2 regions of the Paraconexibacter sp. AEG42_29 genome follow, and region 2 is predicted to be linked to the other one. Evidence: riboswitches for the same ligand, from Rfam matches in the RefSeq annotation. Region 2 holds a riboswitch; the other holds the start of a gene.
The links. Region 2 has a riboswitch for cyclic di-GMP ahead of DSM112329_RS15505 (type II secretion system protein). Riboswitches for the same ligand answer to the same signal wherever they lie in the genome.

Region 1 (10,504 bases), 2.8 Mb from region 2:
CAGCAGCGCACCGAGGTCCGGGAACAGCCCGAGGCCGACGAGGACGGCGCCGCCCATCGAGAACGCGCACGACAGGCGGACCATCGCGATGGCCAGCCCGGTCGGGTACTTGCGCATCATCGGCGACCCGGCCAGGCGCGGCGCCTGCGCGAAGACCCCGGAAGGCGAGATGAGGAAGGCGCTGGCGAACAGCAGGCGCCCGGCGAGCTCGATGACGTCCATGGTGCGAATCCCCTGCTGCGGTCGGTGACGAGCGGACCGTACCGGGCGCGGGACCTCGGCCGTCGCCGGGTCCCTCCCTACGGCGCCCAGATCTCGCCGACCACGAACTCGACCGAGTTGCCGGCCGGGTCGCGGACGTAGACGGACCGGCCGCCGCGCTCCCACCGGATCTCGCGTTCGACGGGAACATCGTGCGCCGCGCAGCGTCCCAGCACGGCCGTCAGCGCTGCGTCGTCGACGGTGAACGCGATGTGGCCGGGGCCGCGTGTGCCGTGGCTCGGGACGTCACGACCGGCCTCCAGTGCCCGCTCGGGATCGAACAGCAGGACGACGCTGCCGGCGTCGACCCGCAGCGCAGTCAGCATCGGGGTCGGTCCGAGGACGATCCGCAGGCCGACGACGTCCCGGTAGAACGCCGACGCCGCGGGCAGGTCGTCGGCGTAGAGGACCGCCTCGTGGAGGCCGGACGGCGCGAGCTGCTCAGGAACGCTCATCCGCTCATCGTGTCAGTACGCCCCGGGCCTCGTCCCCGTCCGCGGGCGACCGTCGAAGGTCCTCGTCAGGTCGGGCACCGCGGTCAGCTCGGGCTCGCCGGCGGGACCGTCCCACGGTCCGAAGGCCGGGACGTCGACGCCGACCGGGTCGTAGCCTGGCGCCGGTCGCAGGTCGCCCGCCGCCGGATCGACCAGCTGCGGCGCCGTCGTGTTGACGGTGTTCGCCGCCCGGAACGCCGCGTCGTCGGGGGCCCCCGAGGGAAGGTCCGCGGGGCCGTAGAAGAGCACGTTGCCGGCGAAGCGCAGGTCCTCGTCCGCCCGGACCGCGCCGAGCCCGGAGCCGGCCTGGGCTGTGCCGGAGAAGGGCCCGTCGACGTGCACGTGCTCGTCTGCCCCGGTGCCGCGGTCGAGCACGATGTTGTTCAGGAACCAGACGTGGCGGTTCGGGATCCGGACGGCGTTCGTGCCGTCGTCGACGCGGGTCGTCCCCCAGCCGCCGGCGTCCAGGTTCGCCTGGCAGCCGGCGCGGTCCGGCTCGCCGGGCTGCCCGTCGCAGGACCGCAGCCCGTAGGCCGCCTCGAGCGCGTGGCCCCGGCGGCCGGCGTTGGAGACGGTGTTGTGGGCGACGAGGATCCGCAGGCCGCCGTTGACGCCGATGCCGGCGCCCTCCACGTCGGTGACGAGGTTGTTCACGATCGCGACGCCGGACGCCTCGTGGTGGATGAACGGCGCCGTCATGAACTGGAAGCCCGTGCCCTGCCCGGCCGTGAAGCCGCCCGTCCCGCAGCCGGTGAAGACGTTGCGGGCGACGAGCAGCCCGGCGGAGCCGCCCTTGACGTACCCGCACCAGTCGCCGGCGTCCCCGATCGTGTTGCCCAGGAGGTGACCGCCCTGGACTGCGACGAAGTCGAGCGCGTTGTCCGAGGCACCACTGATCGCGCTCGACTCGACGAAGACGTTCGTGGACTGGTTGACCTTGAGCGCCTCCTGCACGTCGCCCGACGCCGGCGCACGGCCGCGGACGACGCTGTCGCGCAGCAGGAGGTGATCGCAGGCCTCGCAGTGGAGCGGGTCGAAGCGGCTGTCGATGCGGACCCGTAGGAAGTAGATGTAGGAGAGGCCCTTGGCGTTGATCGAGGGCAGGACGACGGAGTCCGGGCCGCTCTCGGCCTGGACGATCACCGGGTGCCGGGCCGTCCCTTGGCGGTCCTCCCAGAAGTTCGGAGCGTCCGCGGCGGTGACGGTGCCGGGACGGATGCGGATGCGGACGCCGCGGGTCAGCGGCCTGCCCTGCGGGATCCGCGCCCAGGCCTCGGCGAGCCGCCGGACGGGATGCGTGCTGTCGCCGCTCGCGCCGTCGGAACCGCTGACCGGGTCGACCCAGATGTCCGCGACGTCGACGGTGCCGATCGCGTAGGCGCCGTCGGTCAGCGTGCCCGCCGGGATGGTGGTGGTGCCCGGGGGCTGGGTGGTTCCGCCGCCGGCCGCGCCGGGGCCTGGTCCGCTCGTCGTCCCGCCGGACCCGGGTCCTGTGCCAGTGCCCGCGCCGGGACCCGGGGCGCCGGGAGCACCGCCGCCCTGGGATCCGTCGCCGGCCCCGGAGCTGCAGCTGTACACCCCGCGGCGGGCCCGCCTGGCCGCAGCCGCCGCGACCGCGAGGGCCTTTCCGGGCGAAGCGGCCGGCAGCAGGAGGCCGCGACGCAGGACCGTGGCCGCGACGTCCTTCCCGGCCCGCCGCGCGGTGACGGCCCCGGCCGGGCCGCGCAGGACGAGCGTGCGCCCGACGAGCAGGCTGCGCAGCGCGCCGACCCCCTCGAGGTCCCGGCAGCCGCCGGCGGCCGGCCGTCGTACGCCCTTCAGCCGCACCACGGTCCGGCGGCCGCGCTGCTGCACGGTGATCGCCCCGCTGTCGCTGACCCGGACGACCTTCACCGTGCGGGTGGCCGGCGCGCCCGTCGCGACCGGGGCCGTGCTGCCGAGGGCCGCGACGGTGATCGTCGCGGTGAGGATGGCGAGCGGACGCACACCGCCCGGTATCGGCAGCCGGGAGCGGGCGCTCAACCGGTCTTGTGGGTCCGGCGGACACCCGCCAGGATGCCGGGATGACGCTACGTGGCGGGATCGACCTCGGCGGCACCAAGATCCAGGCGGTCGTGGTGGACGCAGATCACGCCGTGCGCGGGCAGGCGCGCCGGCCCACCCCGGTGACGGGCGGGCCGCAGGACGTCGCCGACGCGATGGCGGCGGCGCTGACCGACGCGGCGGACGCGGCCGGCGTCGCGCCGTCGGACCTGGCGGCGATCGGTGCGGGCTCGCCGGGCGGCGTCGACGCCGCGGCCGGCACGGTCAGCGCCGCGGGGAACCTGCCGGGCTGGTCCGGGACGTTCGCCCTGGCGGGGGCGCTCCAGACGGCGCTCGGGCCACGCGTCGCGCTCGGCAACGACGTCAACGTCGCGACCGAGGCCGAGTTCCGCCTCGGCACCGGCCGGCCCTACAGCTCGCTGCTCGGGGTCTTCTGGGGGACCGGCGTCGGCGGCGGCATCGTCCTGAACGACGCGCCGTGGTTCGGCCGCGGGGCCGCCGGCGAGATCGGGCACGTCGTGGTCGAGCGTGGCGGCCGCCGCTGCCCCTGCGGGCGCAAGGGCTGCATGGAGGCCTACGCCGGGCGCTCGGCGATGGAGGCACACGCCCGGCGCCGCGTGGAGAAGGGCGACCGCACGAAGCTGTTCAAGCTGATGGAGGAGCACGGGCGCCCGCGGCTGACGAGCGGGATCTGGGCGCGGGCCCTGGAGGCCGGGGACCACCTCGCCGAGGAGCTGATCGAGGAGGCCATCGCGGCCCTCGGGGTTGGCGTCGCGTCGACCGTCAACGTGCTGGATGTCGAGGCGATCGTGCTCGGTGGCGGGATGGGCGTGCGGTTCGGGGAGACGTTCATGCCACGGCTGCGCGAGGCGATGGCACCGCACCTGTTCAGCGACCAGGACCCCCCGGTCCTGGAGGTCGCGGCGCTCGGCGACCTCGGCGGTGCGATCGGTGCCGCGCTGCTGGTCGCCTGACCGGCCGGCCGCCGGAAGCTCCGGTGCCGCGTGTCCCGACGCGCCGGTCTTCGACCTGATGGCGAGCCAAGCCGCAAAATCGCCTCAGCCGGCGCCGCGCCCGCTCAGCAGGTCGCGAGCGTCGGTTTCCCCGCGTCCTGGGACGGGGAGACGGACGGTCGGAGGGGGGATGGGCGGACGGCGGCACCGAACGTCGGTTTCCCCGCGTCATACGACGGGAGAACCGGCCGTCGGTGGCGGGGCCGTACCCTTGCGGACGTGAGCCCGACCGACCATGGGGACCCCGGCGACGCGCCGACCGTCCCGCCGCCGCTGACCCCCGTCGCCGACGACCGGCGCCCGTCGCCGGCCGAAGAGGCGCGGACGCTCGCCGCCGGGACCAACGTGGCGACGCTGGCATCGCTCACCGGCGACGGCGAACCGTGGGCGTCGTTCGTGACCTACGGCGTCCTTCCCGACGGTGCGCCCGTGCTGTGCGTGTCGCGGATGGCCGAGCACGGCCGCAACCTCGCGGACGACCCGCGCGCGAGCGTGGCGATCGTCCAGCCCGACCCGCCGGGCGACCCGCTCGCCAGCGCGCGGGTGACCCTGGCCGGTGCCGTCGAGCGCCCGGCCGGCGACGAGCTGGCGGCTGCCCGCGAGGCCCACCTCGCCGCGGTTCCCGCCGCGAACGTCTACATCGACTTCACGGACTTCTCGCTCTGGGTGCTGCGCGTGCAGCGGGTGCGCTGGGTCGGGGGCTACGGCCGGATGGACTCGGCGGACGCGGCGTCCTACGCGGCGGCCCGGCCGGACCCGGTCAAGCCGGGCGCCGCCTACGCGGTCCAGCACCTGAACGAGGACCACGCCGACGCGCTGCTCGTCATGGCGCAGCAGCTGGGCGGGTTCCCGGACGCCACCGAGGCCTCGTGCACGGGCGCCGATCGCTACGGGCTGGACCTGCGCGTCGTCACCCCGCGGGGGTACGCGGTGACGCGCGCCGGCTACGCGGAGCCGCTCGACGACGCCCGCGGCCTCCGCGCCGCGACGGTCGAGCTGACGCACCGCGCCCGCGCGCTCGCGGGCTGAGCGCCTGCTGACAGGAGCCTGCTCGCCACACCCGCGGCCGCGCCCGCACCCGCGGCGGCACCCGGCCGGCCGGGTGCCGCCCTCTGCGGACACGCGCTCGATGTGCCACCACATGCCACCCGCGCACGTGCTGGCACATCGACGCGGGATGAGGCGTCCGCCGGGTCAGTCCTCGTCGTCCTCGTCGTCCGCGAACTCGGCGTCCGCCAGCGCCACGGCCAGCGGCCGCACGTCGGTGACCGCGTCCACCGGGAGCTCGCCGTACAGGTGCGGGAAGTCGTCCCCGACGTCGACGGCGCGCTCGACCACGAACCGCAGCCCGTCCGGGTCGACCGTCAGGACGAGGACGTCGTTGTTCGGCGCGGGGTAGAAGCGCTCGACCACCCCGGCCAGCTGCCGTGGATGGCAGCAGTGGATGAACGGGTCCGGCCCGGGGACGGGGTAGACCCCGGTGCCCTGGGCGTCGTTCCACGGTCCGGTGCGGGTGAGGTGCAGGATCGGCGGCATGGCGCACGACCCTACGCCCCGCGGCCGGCCGCCGGCCCGTCGAGCGGTCATCCGGATTTTCACCACCGCGGGGGATGGGGAACCCGGGGTCAGCTCCGAAAGGGGGGCAACTATAGTTGTCGCGGAGAACACTATGGATGACGAACCGACCCAGCTCTCAGCCCGCATCGGCGTGGCGGTCCGCTACCACCGGACCGCGCGCTCGCTGTCGGTCGCCGACCTGGCGCGCGCCACCGGGCTGTCGAAGACCATCCTCGGCCGGATCGAGAGCGGCGCCGGCAACCCGTCCGTGCAGACGCTCTTCAGCATCGCGCGGGCGCTCGACCTGCCGCTCAGCGCGCTGCTCGAAGCCGAGGTGGCGCCGCGGGTCAGGGCGATCCCGAGCGGGTCGGGCGACGCGCTCCCGACCGCGGCCGGCACCGTCCACCTGCTGCACGCCGACGGCCGGCCACGGCGCACCGAGCTGTTCGACATCACGTTCGGCCACGGGACCGAGCAGGCGTCGGACGGCCACCTCCCGGGGACCGAGGAGGTCGTCGTCTGCCTCAGCGGGCGGCTGCGCGCCGGGCCGCTCGGCGAGGAGGTCGCCCTCAAGCCCGGCGACGCCGTGTGGTTCGCCGCCGACACGCCGCACCGGTACGTCGCCGAACGCGACAGCCGCGTCCTGGACTGGATCTCCTACCCCGTCCCCGCGTCATGACCCGGCGGGCGGACCTGGCGCAGCCCGTCGCGGCAGGGGTCGTCGCGTCCCTGGTCGGTTTCGCGAGCTCGTTCACCGTCGTGCTGACGGGCCTCAACGGCGTCGGGGCGACGGACGCGCAGGCGGCGTCCGGCCTGCTGGCGCTGTGCGTGGTCATGGGGATCGTCGCGATCGGGATCGGCCTGCGGCTGCGCGTCCCGGCGAGCATCGCCTGGTCGACGCCGGGGGCCGCGCTGCTGGCGACGGTCGGCGTCCCCGGCGGCGGCTGGCCGGCCGCAGTGGGCGCGTTCGTGATCGCCGGCGGGCTCACGGTCCTCGCCGGCCTGTGGGCGCGCCTCGGCCGGCTGATCGCGGCGATCCCCGGTCCGCTGGCGAGCGCGATGCTCGCCGGCGTCCTGCTCCCCATCTGCGCGGGACCGGCACGGGCGGTGGTCGAGATCCCCGCGCAGGCCGGACCGGTCGTGGCGACGTGGCTCGCCCTCGTCGTCCTGGCCCGCCGCTGGGCCGTGCCAGGAGCGCTCGTCGCCGCGGCGGTCGCGACCGCGCTGGGCGGCGGCTTCGACGCCCCCGACGGCGGGCTGCTCGCCCGGCCCGAGCTCACCACGCCGGCCTTCACGCTGGGCGCGCTCGTCGGCATCGCGCTGCCCCTGTTCATCGTCACGATGGCCTCGCAGAACGTGACGGGGATGACCGTCCTCGCCTCGTTCGGGTACCGCCCGCCGCTGCGGCCCGTGCTGCTCAGCACCGGGGCGGGCTCGATCCTGTCCGCGCCGTTCGGCGGCCACGCGATCAACCTGGCGGCGATCACCGCCGCCCTGTCGGCCGGTCCGGACGCCCACCCGGATCCCGAGCGGCGCTGGGTCGCCTCGGTCGCGGGCGGGGTCGTCTACCTGGTGCTCGGGCTCGGGGCGGGCCTGGCGGTCGCGCTCGTGTCCTCGGCGCCGCCGGTCCTCGTGCAGTGCGTGGCCGGCCTGGCGCTGCTGGCTCCGTTGGCGGGCGCGCTGGCGGCGGCCGTCGCCACCGAGGCGACCCGCGACGCGGCCGTGGCGACGCTCGTCGTGAGCGCGTCGGGCATCACCGCCTTCCAGATCAGCGCGCCGTTCTGGGGGCTGGTCGCGGGCCTACTGCTGTTCGCCGTCCAGCGCGGTGTGGCTGCGCGGGCCATGCCGACCGAGCAGCGCGCCTGACGAACGACCCCGGAACGACGAACGCCGCGGCAGGTGCCGCGGCGTCGCGCCGAACCGGGTGCTGCGGAGGGGCTACCGGCCGAGCAGGCCGCCGAAGAGGCCGCCGCCGCCGCCGAGCAGGCTCGACAGGCCGCCCAGGATGCCCGAGGGCAGGCTCAGCGGGATCTTGATGAGGCCGGACAGGAGCCCGCCGCTCGACGCGTTGCCCGCGCCCGTGGAGCCGGTCTCGGTGCCGGCGGCCGGGGTGTTGTCGCCGAGGAAGCCGCCCAGCAGGCCGCTCAGGAGGCTCTGGCAGATGCCGGTGGCCTGCTTGACGCTGTTGGTCGCGGCCGTGATGGCGACGCCGGTGATCTGGGTCAGCATCGGGATCAGCTCGTGGATCGTCGACGTGATGGAGCCGAGCGCGGTGCTGATCTGCGCCTCGGTCTGGGCCGGGAGGACCGGGAGGAGCTTCGTCAGCTCGGTCAGGCCGGTCTGCAGCGCGGCCGTCGCGGTCGACAGCGCGGTCTGGATCAGCGTGCCGACCTGCGCCGGGAGGTCGTCGATACCCGCGATCGCCGCGATCTGCTGGACCTGGACGGGCGCAGCGGCCTGCAGGGCGGCGAGCGCCTGGGCGGCCAGCGCCTGGGCGCCGCCACTCAGCTCGTTCACGAGGGCGGTGAGCTCCTCGACGAGCTGCGCGTGACCGGCGGCGGTGCCGGGCAGCGAGCCGGCGAGCAGCTTCTGCAGCTTCTCGTCGCCGGTCGTCGGGACGAGGTTCGAGAAGCGCGTCAGCGACTCGCCGAGGGCGCCGGCGGCGGCGGTGATCGACCAGACCGCGGTCTTGGCGGCAGCGGTGCTGTCGCCGGCGCCGGCGGCCAGCTGGCGGGCGCCGCGGGACGCGACGACGGCCTCGTGGCGGGACGTCTTGAGCGCCTTGCGGGCGGCGGCGACGTCGCCCTTCTTGGTGGCGCGGGTGACCTTCTTCGCAGCGGACTGCGCCTTCGCGATGTGCTGGCTGACCGAGGCCTGCGTCGCCTTCGGGGCGGCGTCGGCGGCGGCCGGCAGGGCCACGGTGAGCAGTGCGGCGCTGGTGAGGAGCGCGGCGAGGGGGGTACGACGGGGCATGGTGGATCTCCTTGTGGGTAACTGGGCGGCCTGCGTGCAGGCCCCTGGTTTTGCGTCCCCGCCTCGCAGCGGGTTTGCCTTTTTCCGACCGGCCGATCTGACCGGGGGAGGCGATGAGCCTCACCAGTGAAGAGGGGAGGCGCACCGTCGATGTGAGGTGCTACTTGGAAAACTTTCCGCAGGTGGCGCGTAGGCGCTACTGCGGACGGGAAGCTACGGCTGGCTCTGGGGGTGGATCAGCCGCTTCAGCGCTTCGAGCTGGGCCTGGACCCCGCTCAGCGCCGTGTTCGTCACGTTCTGGACCGTCTTCTGCACGGCGCTTAAGGTCTGCTGCGTCACCGCGAGCGACCCTTCGACCACGTTCTTGACCGCGTCGCCGGTCTGCGCCGTCAGCTGCGCGACCACCTCGCTGGTCTTCTTCTGCAGCTCGCCGGCGAGCGCGGCCTGGGTCTTGTTGGTCGTGCCCCCGGACATCGAGACCGGGGTCGCGGCGACCGTGCTGGGCGCCGGGGACGGCGTGCTGACGGCGGCGGGGGTGGACGTCGTCGCCTGTGCGGCGGGGTCGGCGGGTGCGGTGCCGCCGGCCGCGGTGGTCGACGTGGCGGCCGGGGCCGCGGAACCGCTGCCCGTGCGCGCCGGGATGCGGACGGCGACGGCGCTCCCGCCGGACCAGGTCCGCGCGGGCTTGGCCTTCGCCTTGCTCGCGGCTGCGCCGGTCGCGGCGCGCGCCGGCGCCTTGGCGCGGACCTTGCGCGCGGACGGCGTGGGGGCGGCGGTCGCCGAGGGCGACGCCACGGATCCGGACGGCTGCGGCGCCTGGGCGACGACCTCGACGCGCGGCTTCTTGGCCGGTGGGTGGACGACGACCTGCTCGCCGATCGCGCCGACGCCGACCAGGGCCGCGGTGCACGCGACGGCGCACTTCGCGACCCCGGCGCTGCCGAGGCTGCCGAGCCCGAGCGACCAGCCGCCCGCGGCGACGCCGGCCCCGCCCGCGGCCACGCCGCCGCCGGTCACGATCGCGAGGGCGCCACTGCCCGAGGCCAGGGCCGGAGCGAGGGGGAAGAGGAGTGCGAGGTCACGGCGGCGGTCGTCGATGCGCCCGGCGAAGCCGCGGCACCCGGTGCAGTCCGAGAGGTGCGCCTGCACGCGGCGGCCACGCAGCTTGCGGCGGTCGCCGCTGTCGATCAGGGCGCGCACGTCGCTGCAGCTGTCGCGGCGACCGTCGCCGACGTCGACCAGGGCGGTGCGCGCCTCCAGGACGGACTGGCGGGCGGCGGCGGGGGTGGTGTCGAGCGCGATCGCGATGTCCGCGTAGCCCAGGCCGCTGAGCTCGCGCAGCATCAGCGCGCTGCGCTGGCGCAGCGGGAGCCGGCTCAGGTCGCCCACGAGCTCGCGCAGCCGCTCGCGGACGCGCTCGTCGTTCGGGGCGGCGACCTGCAGCAGCGCCTCCTCGCCGTCGGGCCCGTCGAACTGCCGGGCCGCGGCGTCCTGCCGGCGGCGGCGGGAGAGGTCGAACGCCTCGCGCTGGGCGATGCGGTAGAGCCAGGGACCGAGGGCCTGCGGCGTCGAGCGGCCGCCCTGCAGCGCACGCAGCGCGGCGGCGAGGGCGTTCTGCGCGGCGTCCTGGGCGAGGTCGTCGTCGAGCAGGATCCCGCGGCAGTACCGCACGAGCGGGGCGTGGTAGCGGGCGAAGATCTCGTCGAACGCGCCGTCCGCGCCGGTGATCGCGCCGCGGACGAGGGCGTCGTCGCTCGCGCTCGGCCAGCGCGCCTCGCGGGAGCGGGGACGGACGCGGGTTTCGTCGAGCAGGGCCACGGGCGATCTATCGGCACCGTGAGCCCAATCCTTCAATAGGTCATTTCTCGACGATCATCAGGGCCGGGTCGGCGGCGCCATCGGGGATCACGCGGTAGCGGCCCGGGGCGACGTTCCGCAGGAGCTTGCCCGTCGCGGCGCCCGGGGTGACGACGACGCGCGTCCGGGTGCCGCCGGCGTCGACCACCACCCCGTGCGGGCGCCCGTCGAGCGAGACGACCTCGAGGTCGACGACGCGCCCGCGGCCGAGCTTCACGCGCGCGACGGCCGGCGTGAGCCCGTCCGGGCCGAACGTGAACACCGCGGTCGGGATGGTCTCGGTGGCCGGGGTGTCGTCCGCGCGAG
Region 2 (10,504 bases):
GGTGTGCGCGCTGGGCGTCGTCCGTAGTCCCGGGCTTCCTCACGATGCTCTTGAAGTCGACCGATCGCGCGCTGGTGCCGAGTGGCGCACCCCGTGGGTGGACGTCTGACCTAGTCAAAAAGTGCAGGGCCGGAGCGGACGCCCGGTACGCTTGCTCGCGACGTGACGCGACGGACACAGCTTGATCCCTGAGCCCAGCTCACCGCCGCGGGACACCTCCTCGCCGCGCGGTCGTTCCCGGACCCGCGTAGCCGCCCGGTCGTCGCTGCTGGCCGCCGCCGCAGTGGTCGTCTTCTACGCAGCCTTGTACGCCCTCGCCCCGACCGACCGGCCGGTGATCATCGCCGACTCGCCCGGGTACCTCGCCGTCGGGCGGTGGCTCACCGGAGCGGGCGAGATCCCGCAGCAGCTGAGTCCGTTCTACTCGTGGTTCTACGGCGCCGTGTTCGCCGTCCCGTACTCGATCACGCCGGACCTCGACGTCGCGTACGCATTCGGCGTGGCGCTGAACTGCGTGACCGGTGGCGTTCTGTTCGTGCTGCTCGACCGGATCGTGCGGCGCGCGTTCCCGGACCTCGCCCCGCGCCTGGCGACGGTGCTCGCGATCAGCGGCGCGTGCTGGGCCGGGGTGTCGATCCAGGTCGGCCAGATCTGGCCGGAGATCGTCCTGGCCGCGATGGTGGCCGGCTGGACGCTCGCGATCCTCCGGCTGGGCGCGGGAGCCGCACGGGCGCCACTGGAGCTCAGCCTGATCACGGTGGTCATGTTCGCGACCCACCACCGGATGGCGGGGGCGATCCTGGTCGCGGGCGCCCTCCTCGCATCCCACGCGCGGCGGACAGGGCTGCGACAGGTGGTGGCACCGTTCCTCGTGCTGGCCGGCGGGCTCGCGCTCACGCTCCTCGTCGATCGGGTGGTGAAGGACGCGCTGTACCCGCGCGGCGCGGCCGACGTCCCGTTTCGCCTCGCGCTCGACGCTCCGGATCTGGTGCTCCAGGTCTTGATCGGCGAGCTCTGGGCCACGGCGGCTGCGACCGGTGGCCTCATCGCGCTTGCCAGGTCCTTCCCACGGGAACGATCGATGGTGCTGCCCGCCCTCGGGGCGGCGTTCGTGCTCACGGCTCTTCTCGGTGCCGCCCAGCTCGGCGCTGCCCTCGAAGCCGGGGCCGCGTTCCGCGGTGACTTCTTCGCGTACGGCCGCTACGTCAGCCCGTTCGTCCCGGTGCTCGTGGTACTCGGTGCGGCGCGCCTGGTCACGTCGCGTCGGTGGAGCGTCGCCGGTGTCGCTCCCGCGGCAGTGATCATCGCGTCCGCGCTCCAGCTGACCGTCAATGGGACGACCCTCGGCGGGTTCACCGTGCCGCTGCAGGTGTCCGGTCTCCTGGGCATGGGGATCTTCGGGGTGCCGCTCGACCTCGTGCGGCCGTCGCTGCTGGCCTGCGGGTTCGCGGTGGCGCTGGCAGTCCTGACGGACCGTGTCCGGCCGGGGATGCTCGCCGGAACGATCGCCGCGGTGACCCTGCTCGTGGCGGCGGGCGGCGCCGAGCGGATCTCGAACTACCTCGGCCGTGCGGACGACGGCGGGGACCACATCGTGTCCTTCCTCGACACGCTGCCTTCCGATGTGCCGGTGTACGTCGACCCCTCGACCGGATCGGGCACGTTCGAGCTGCTGCAGATGATGCGCCCCGCGCGACGGTTCCGTGCCCAGGCGGCGGACGCGCGCAGTCCGATGGCCTACGTGGTCCATGGGCAGCTGTGGTCGCCGCCGCCGCGCGCCGAGGTGACGACAGTCTCCGATGTCGGGGCGTTCCAGGTGCTCTCGTGCGTCGGGGACCAGTGTCCGCGACCCACCCGTTAAACGCCGCGAGGCGGGCCCGTGGGCCCGCCTCGCGGATGAAGCTCGATGGGGCCTGGGGCTACCAGACGCCGCCGGCGGGGCAGCCGCCCGTGCCGGCCGTGGTGCAGGCGCGGGTGTAGGAGCCCGGCGAGCCCGAGGTCTTCGTGATCGAGAAGACCTGCGTGTTGGCGGTCGAGGACACCGCGTTGATGGTGTAGCCCGCGCCGCCGAGGCCGGTGACCGTGACGGCGGAGTCGCCGGCGCCGAGGACCTGCGGGTTCGTCGCGCAGGCAGCGATGACCGTCGCGGTCGCGCCGGTGCCGTCCGCCGCGCAGGACTCCATCTGCGTCACGGCGTTACGCGCATCAGACTTCGCGGCGGAGTCCTTGGCCTTGTCGGACTGACCGAGGAAGGAGGGCAGGGCGATCGCGGCGAGGATACCGATGATCAGGATGACGACCAGGAGCTCGATGAGGGTGAAGCCCTCGTCGGAGTTCTTCTTGGCCAGCAGGTTACGCAGCATGTGAATCCTCCAGGGATTGCAATGAGTGGACCGATCTGAGTGAGTCAGTAACCCGCGGTATCCATCTGGCCGTGGGGGTCCACTTCAACCCCGGTGGCAACCCGGCTGCCTCGCTCGTCGCGAGGCCCTTGGGCTTTGCGTCCCACCCTCACGAGTGGTTTGCCGTTTTCACCTTAGGACTGCTCAATACCCCTATCGGAGGACTGTCGCGCGGACTAAAGCCCTTCCCCACAATTTCTTTTGGACTGGACGTTTGTTCTAGGTGGACGACCCCAGCCTGCCCAGGTACCGCGGGCCCGCGCAACCGCAGCAAGGGCTCACGGAGGCCGGTTTAACGCCGCGAGGCGGGCCCGTGGGCCCGCCTCGCGGATGAAGCTCGATGGGGCCTGGGGCTACCAGACGCCGCCGGCGGGGCAGCCGCCCGTGCCGGCCGTGGTGCAGGCGCGGGTGTAGGAGCCCGGCGAGCCCGAGGTCTTCGTGATCGAGAAGACCTGCGTGTTGGCGGTCGAGGACACCGCGTTGATGGTGTAGCCCGCGCCGTTGGTCGTGACGGTGACGGCGGAGTCGCCGGCGCCGAGGACCTGCGGGTTCGTCGCGCAGGCAGCGATGACCGTCGCGGTCGCGCCGGTGCCGTCCGCCGCGCAGGACTCCATCTGCGTCACGGCGTTACGAGCGTCCGACTTCGCGGCGGAGTCCTTGGCCTTGTCGGACTGACCGAGGAAGGAGGGCAGGGCGATCGCGGCGAGGATACCGATGATCAGGATGACGACCAGGAGCTCGATGAGGGTGAAGCCCTCGTCGGAGTTCTTCTTGGCCAGCAGGTTACGCAGCATGTGAATCCTCCAGGGATTGCAATGAGTGGACCGATCTGAGTGAGTCAGTAACCCGCGGTATCCATCTGGCCGTGGGGGTCCACTTCAACCCCGGTGGCAACCCGGCTGCCTCGCTCGTCGCGAGGCCCTTGGGCTTTGCGTCCCACCCTCACGAGTGGTTTGCCATTAGCACCTTGGGACTGCTCGAGGCCGCTATCGGTCGATGTGCGCGCGGACTTGAGGCCCGGTGACGTGCTCCTCCGGAAACTGGACGCTCGTTCGATGTCGGACACCGTGCGTCTTAAACGCCGACGAGGCGGGCCCGGGGGCCCGCCTCGCGGATGAAACTGATGGGGTCTGGGGCTACCAGACGCCGCCGGCGGGGCAGCCGCCCGTGCCGGCCGTGGTGCAGGCGCGGGTGTAGGCGCCCGGCGAGCCGGCGGCCTTGGTGATGCGGAAGACCTGCGAGGCCGCCGTCGAGGACACCGCGCTGATGGTGTAGCCGGAGCCGTTCACGGTGACGGTGACGGCGGAGTCGCCGGCGCCGAGGACCTGCGGGTTCGTCGCGCAGGCAGCGATGACCGTCGCGGTCGCGCCGGTGCCGTCCGCCGCGCAGGACTCCATCTGCGTCACGGCGTTACGCGCATCAGACTTCGCGGCGGAGTCCTTGGCCTTGTCGGACTGACCGAGGAAGGAGGGCAGGGCGATCGCGGCGAGGATGCCGATGATCAGGATGACGACCAGGAGCTCGATGAGGGTGAAGCCCTCGTCGGAGTTCTTCTTGGCCAGCAGGTTACGCAGCATGTGAATCCTCCAGGGATTGCAATGAGTGGACCGATCTGAGTGAGTCAGTAACCCGCGGTATCCATCAGGCCGTGGGGGTCCACTTCAACCCCGGTGGCAACCCGGCTGCCTCGTATTGCGGACGAGGCCCTTGGGCTTTGCGTCCCACCCTCACGAGTGGTTTGCCGTTAGCACCTTGGGACTGCTCAATTGCCCTATCGGACGACATTCGACCGGACTAAAGACCATCCCCGGAAATTGTTCGAACCTGGACATCTGTACTAGGGGCCGCACCCCAGCGCGGTGGGCGTCCGGGTCAGCCGGCGCTGTCGGCCCGGCGGGCCGCCTGCGCGTCGTGCGCGGGTATGAAGGTGCCGGAGCCCTCGCACCACGGACAAGGGACCTCGTGTGCATCCCCGCCCAGCTTGGAGCTGAGGCGGCCGGTGCCGCGGCACGGCGAGCACGGGGCGGGATCGGGCGAGGGTTCGTCGGTCACGGGGCGCGGAGCGTAGCGCCGTGACGTTGCTCGCGACGCGAGGTGGACGTTCGGCAATCCGCCCCTCCCCACTATTGGGGATGCAGGCTCGCTGCCGATAAGAGCAGTGTGAAGGACAACGGCCACCCCACCCGCACCGACGCAGGCTTCACGATCGTCGAGGTCATGGTCGCGATGATGATCCTGCTGGTCGGGGTCCTCGCGATGCTCAACTTCACGCTCTCCGGCGCGAGCAGCACCGGGAAGACCGCCGCTCGCGAGCAGGGCACGAACGTCGCCCGCGAGCTCATCGAGCGCAGCCGACAGGTCCCCTACGCCAACGTGACGGCGACCACAGCTCCGGCGCAGCTCCGGGCGACGCTCCCTGACGCCGGCGCGCTCTCGGGCTCGTCGTTCGCGGTCACGCGGCGCGGCACCACCTACACCGTCTCCATCGCGGCCTGCTCGATCGACGACCCCTCGGACGGCGTCGGCGTTGGTGACGCCACGTACTGCGCCAACCCGAACGGCTCGGCCGGCCCCGGCAGCGCCGCCACGAGCACCGCGGTGGGCCTGAACGTCCTGGGCATCTCGGTCGCCGCCGGCGGCAGCCTGCTGAGCACGGTCTGCAACGCGCTTGGCACCAACTCCACCATCCTGAACGCCGTCACGGCCGCGGTCAGCGCCATCGCGCCCGTCTCGGCCTGCACGAGCACGTCGGGGACGGCGGCGTTCGACAGCCGCCCCGACGACCTGCGCCTGGTCCAGGTCACCGTCAACTGGACGAAGGGCACGGCGCAGACGCTCCGGCAGACGACGCTGCTCACGAACCCGCTGCCGAACGACTGCCCCATGGCGCTCGCCCAGGTGACCACCGCCACCCCCCTGCCCTCCGGCTGCCCCACCCCCACCTCATGACTCCACCCCGCCCACGTCGCCGGGACGACGACGGCCTGACCCTCGTCGAGCTCCTCATCGCGATGTCGTTGTCGACGATCGTGCTGCTCGCGACCTTCCAGTCCTTCGACGTCTTCTCGTCGGAGACGACGAAGCAGACGCGGCAGACCGGTGCCAACGACACCGCCCGCGCGACGATGGACAGGGTCGTCGACGACCTCCGGGGCGCGTCCACCATCCGGACTGCCGCTGCCAACGACCTCGTCTACTCCGTCGCCACCGCCACCGGGTCGCGGTCCGTCCGCCTGTGCGTCACCGGGACCACGCTCTACCAGTCCAGCTCGACCACCACCACCACGCCTGGCAGCGCCTGCGGCGTCGCCGGGACCGGCTGGACCCAGGGTGTCGTCGGCACGGTTCCCGCCGCGGGCACCACGGGCTTCACCTATGACGGTGCCGCGTCGTCCGCGACGCCCGCGGCCGTCAAGTCCGTCGGCATCACGCTGAACATCGACGCGACCAGCGCCAAGTCGGTCGCCACGAGCACCCTGCGGGCCAGTGCGACCGTGCGCCGGACCGCCGGTCAGCTGCCGATCTCCGACGGCGACGTCAAGGTCGACTGCAACAGCACCGGGCCGCTACTGACGCTCGGCGCCGGACTCAGCGGGCTGAACGTCGCGAGCGTCACCTACGCCAGCACCGGCGGGGTGACGCTCGGAACGGGCGTCACCGGAACCCCGGTCCAGCTGACGATCCCGAAGGCAGTCACCACGATCCTGGCGACGATCACCGACACCGCCGGCATCACCACCACGATCCCGAAGACGGTCGAATGCAACTGATCAAGCAACCCCGGTACGACGACCGCGGCTCAGCGCTCTTCACGGCGCTGATGAGCACCCTGGTCATGCTCGCTCTCGGGCTGGCGCTGCTCGCGGTCGTCGACACCCAGGCACAGCAGTCGACCACCGAGCGCACGCGCGATCGTGGCTTCAATCTGGCCGAGAGCGTGCTCACGAGCGAGGCATTCGTCCTGGGTCGCAACTGGCCCGCGTCGGCGGTCACCTCGGGTACTGGCACGACGTCCGTGCCCGTCGAGCGCAACTGCTCGGACGCCGCCGCCGGCGTCAGCGGCAACCTCAGCACCGCGGCTGCAGCCGGGACCCCGGCGGCGCTCATCCACGGGACGCTCCGCGCGAGCTTCACGGACGCGGCGTTCGCCGGCGCCACGTGGCAGGTCAACGTCTGCGACAACGCCGCCAGCGCAGTCTGGGACGACGCGCTGCTGACGAACGGCACGAAGAACTGGGACAAGAACGGCGACAACAAGGTCTGGGTCCGCGCGCAGGCCACCGTCGACGGCCGCACCCGCGCGTTGGCCGGACTCGTCCAGGTCCGTAGCACCGCGGCTCTGCCCTCGAAGTACGGACTCGCCACCGGCAACGTGACCGACGACCTCGGTAGCACCGTCAACAACCTGTCGACGAACGCGCTCGGCGGCGTCCTGTCCGGCCTGCTCGGGACCACGCCCACGGTCGCTCCTGACCCGACAGCGCCGGCGCCGGCCAGCGGCGTGACCGGGCTGCGGTGTGGCGTCACCGACATCCAGGACGGCGCGCTCTGCATCACCGGCACGATCGCCTCCGTCAGCGCGCTCCCGGTCGTCAGCAGCCTGCTGACCGGTAACGCGATCACGCAGATCCCGACCGTGCAGTCGACCGACGACGAGACGATCGCCCAACTTCGCGCTCAGGCGGTCGCGTCGCATACCTACGTCGCGACGTCGCCGGGCAGCGCGTCCTACGCCTCCGCTCCCGCCTGCAACCTGACCGGGTCCACCGCCCCCGCGGGCACACGCTCCAGGAACACGATCGTGTTCATCGAGCAGGTCGGAACGACCGGGACCAGCGGCACCGCCGGCGGACCCGGCGACCAGTACTGCTTCGTGAACGTCGGCAGCCCCGGCCTCGCCTACAAGGCCCTGATCGTGGGCAGCGGCCGCGTGATCCTGCGAGGCAACAACACGCCGACCGCACCGGCCGGCACCGCGACCACCCCGAGCAACAACATGTTCTACGGCGTCGTGTACGCGCTGAACCGCCAGCGCCTGACGACGGCCCAGGGCGGCCGCGGGCTCGGCGACGCCGCCAACAGCCGCGAGGTCCTGGTCATCGATCAGGGCGCCCACGTGAAGGGCGCAGTCCACGCCGACGGCAAGAGCGCGAAGGTGACGATCGTCCCGCCGCCGCTGACGGTCAATACCAACGCGCTGGTCGACTCGCTGATCCCGTGCACAGGGCTGGTGAGCTGCCTGCTGAACACCACGGTGAAAGTCGTCGGCGGCGTGCTTGACATCGTGAACCGGTTGATCAGCGAAGTCGGGCTCGGACCCGTCGTCAACGGACTCCTCAACCAGCTGAACCCCCAGCGCGCCTCATACGGCTCGGCCATCACGTCCGATGTCGCCACGGCGAACGCGCTCACGGTCTACAGCGCCTCGGGCGTCATCCCCGGCACGTTCAAGGACCTGAACCCCACCGGGTAGACCGCACCGCCGCACCCGAGCGCGCTGCTAGCTTGACCGCGTGGCGAGCAGCGCGCCCTCCAGCGGTCCCCCACGCCAGCACGCCCTCGACGGCCTGCGGGCGGTCGCGGCGATCAGCGTGCTCGTCTACCACGCCTGGCTGTACACGCTGCCCACTGTCAGCTCAGGTCGTAAGTCGACCACGAGCGACTACTGGTGGCACGAGCTCCGGCTCGGCCTGGTGCTGTTCTTCGTCCTGAGCGGGTTCCTGCTCTACGGCGCCTGGGTGCGCAGCGCGATGGGCGACAAGCCCGGGCCGTCTGTCCGCGGGTACGCGATCCGGCGGGCGGGGCGCATCCTGCCTGCCTACTGGCTGGCCATCGCCGGCTCAATCGCCCTGCTGTGGCGGTCGGCCGACACGCCCGGTGTCCGGCTGCCGGACGCGGGCAACCTGTGGCTGTTCGGGGTCTTCGGACAGAACTTCAACGAGAACACGCTGCTGAAGCTCAACCCGCCGAGCTGGACGCTCGCGGTCGAGGCGACGTTCTACGTCCTGCTGCCGCTCGCGGGGGTGCTCGCGGTCAAGGGGCGGAAGGTCGGCGTTGTGCTCGCGCCGCTCGTCCTCCTGGCGGTCGGCGTCGCCTACAACTACTCGCTCTCCGATGAGACGGGCCTGTCCCCCATCGTCTCGAAGGTCCTCCCCGCGTACCTGCCCTACTTCGCGGTCGGGATGCTCGCCGCGGTGCTGGCGTACGACCGCCGCCTGCGCAAGCCCGCCACCTACGCGCTGCTCGGCGCCGGCGCCGTGCTGGTCTTCGGCAACGCGTATTGGGCGGGGGACGCTGCCACGCGCGGCTCGCACGACCAGGCGCTGCGCATCTGGCGCGACCTGCCCGCGGCGACGGGCTTCGCGCTCGTCCTGCTCGCCGTCGCGGCGGCAACGCAGGCGCCCCGCTGGCTGAGCACGAAGCCGATGGTCAAGGTCGGCGAGCTCTCCTACGGCATCTACCTCTGGCATGTGCCTGTGATGCTCTTCCTGCGCGCGCAGGAGCTGCTGCCGCTGTTCACGACCGGCGCCGTGGCGGTCGCGCTGCCGGTGACGTTGCTCGTCGCCGGCGCGAGCTGGCGCTGGGTTGAGCGGCCCGCCCAGGACGCGAGCCGCCGCATCGCCGCCCGCGGCTCGGCGCGCCGGGCCCAGCGCCTCGAGACCGCTGCCGCACGGGCGTAGAGCAGCGCAGACGTGGTCGGCCGCTACGCCCCCAGCCCCAGCGGCGACCTGCACCTGGGCAACCTGCGCACGGCGCTCGTGGCGTGGCTGATGGCGCGGTCGGCGGGCTCACCCTTCCTCGTCCGGGTCGAGGACCTGGACCGCGGGCGCTCCCGTGAGCACTTCGTCGCCACGCAGCTCGAGGACCTTGCGGCGCTCGGCCTCGATCACGACGGGCCGGTCATGCGTCAGTCCGAACGGGCGCCGCGCTACGACGAGGCGCTCGCACGCTTAGGACGCGACGACCGGTTGTACGAGTGCTTCTGCACCCGGGCCGAGATCCGCCAGGCGGCGTCAGCGCCTCACGGCGATGGGCCAGAAGGCGCCTATCCCGGGACCTGCCGGCACCTCAGCTCCGCCGCACGCACCACCCACCTGGAGGCCGGCCGCCGACCGGCATTGCGGGTCCGGGCGGACGACGCGTCCTTCGCCATCGAGGACCGCCTTGCCGGGACGGTGACCGCGACCATCGACGACTTCGTCGTCCGCCGCGCCGACGGGGAGCATGCGTACAACCTCGCGGTGGTGGTCGACGACGCCGACCAGGGCGTCCAGGAGGTCGTCCGCGGCGACGACCTGCTCTCCACCACGCCGCGCCAGGCATGGCTGGCCACTCAGCTGAACCTGACGCCACCCGCCTCCTACGTCCACGTCCCCCTCGTCCTCGGTCCCGACGGCACCCGCCTGGCCAAGCGGCACGGCGCGGTGACGCTGCGCGAGCTGCTCGCGGCGGGCTGGACCGACGCCGACGTCCTCACCTTCATCGCACGCTCGATCGGCGTAGACGGCACCCCTCAGAGCGCCGCGGACCTCGTCGCCGCATGGGACCTCGCGCAGCTGCCGCGGGACCCCGTGACACTCGACCCCGCGACGGCCCTCCCGCCGCGCTGAGCGTCCATTCCCCCACGCCACCGCGCGGGGAAATGGATGTTCGGCATCAACAGCCACGCTGCGCCGCAAACGAGCGAGGTTTCCCCGTCCCTGAGCGTGGGGAAATCGACGTCCGGATCCCTGGAGCCGCACCGGCGTGCGGCAGTCGTCCCGGCCCCTGCGCATCATCCGCCAGGACGTCGAACGCCACCACCCCAAAAGGTCCCCGTGCGCCACCGCAAAGGCGCCTGCAGATAGGGTCGCTGCGGATGTCCGCCGTCGATACCGCCGCCATCGCCGCACGCGCCCGCGAAACCGGCCGCCTGGGCATCGACACCGAGTTCATGGGCGAGGGCCGCTACCGGCCGCTGCTTTGCCTCATCCAGGTCGTCACCCTCGACGAGGACGGCGAGTCCGAGGTCAGGATCCTCGACCCGCTCGACGGCCCCGGGTTCGACCCCCAGCCGCTCGCTGAGGTCCTGGCCGACCCGGACGTCGAGATCGTCTTCCACG

Region 1: another riboswitch for cyclic di-GMP. It lies ahead of DSM112329_RS02075 (hypothetical protein); the one in region 2 lies ahead of DSM112329_RS15505 (type II secretion system protein).

The regions. Positions count from the first base shown of each region.
Region 1 covers NZ_CP114014.1:423,196-433,699, forward strand. The annotation lists gene DSM112329_RS02035 (DoxX family protein) at 1-222, opposite strand, end outside; gene DSM112329_RS02040 (VOC family protein) at 300-716, opposite strand; gene DSM112329_RS02045 (right-handed parallel beta-helix repeat-containing protein) at 729-2,741, opposite strand; gene DSM112329_RS02050 (ROK family protein) at 2,819-3,772, shown strand; gene DSM112329_RS02055 (DUF2470 domain-containing protein) at 4,031-4,840, shown strand; gene DSM112329_RS02060 (DUF952 domain-containing protein) at 5,006-5,347, opposite strand; gene DSM112329_RS02065 (XRE family transcriptional regulator) at 5,481-6,047, shown strand; gene DSM112329_RS02070 (benzoate/H(+) symporter BenE family transporter) at 6,044-7,234, shown strand; gene DSM112329_RS02075 (hypothetical protein) at 7,307-8,341, opposite strand; cyclic di-GMP riboswitch class I at 8,355-8,430, opposite strand; gene DSM112329_RS02080 (sigma-70 family RNA polymerase sigma factor) at 8,555-10,159, opposite strand; gene DSM112329_RS02085 (hypothetical protein) at 10,200-10,504, opposite strand, start outside.
Region 2 covers NZ_CP114014.1:3,179,096-3,189,599, forward strand. The annotation lists gene DSM112329_RS15495 (prepilin-type N-terminal cleavage/methylation domain-containing protein) at 1-43, opposite strand, end outside; gene DSM112329_RS15500 (hypothetical protein) at 182-1,861, shown strand; gene DSM112329_RS15505 (type II secretion system protein) at 1,920-2,363, opposite strand; cyclic di-GMP riboswitch class I at 2,456-2,537, opposite strand; gene DSM112329_RS15510 (type II secretion system protein) at 2,756-3,196, opposite strand; cyclic di-GMP riboswitch class I at 3,289-3,370, opposite strand; gene DSM112329_RS15515 (type II secretion system protein) at 3,539-3,979, opposite strand; cyclic di-GMP riboswitch class I at 4,072-4,155, opposite strand; gene DSM112329_RS15520 (prepilin-type N-terminal cleavage/methylation domain-containing protein) at 4,563-5,351, shown strand; gene DSM112329_RS15525 (prepilin-type N-terminal cleavage/methylation domain-containing protein) at 5,348-6,172, shown strand; gene DSM112329_RS15530 (hypothetical protein) at 6,163-7,875, shown strand; gene DSM112329_RS15535 (acyltransferase) at 7,916-9,082, shown strand; gene gluQRS (tRNA glutamyl-Q(34) synthetase GluQRS) at 9,095-10,012, shown strand; gene DSM112329_RS15545 (ribonuclease D) at 10,261-10,504, shown strand, end outside.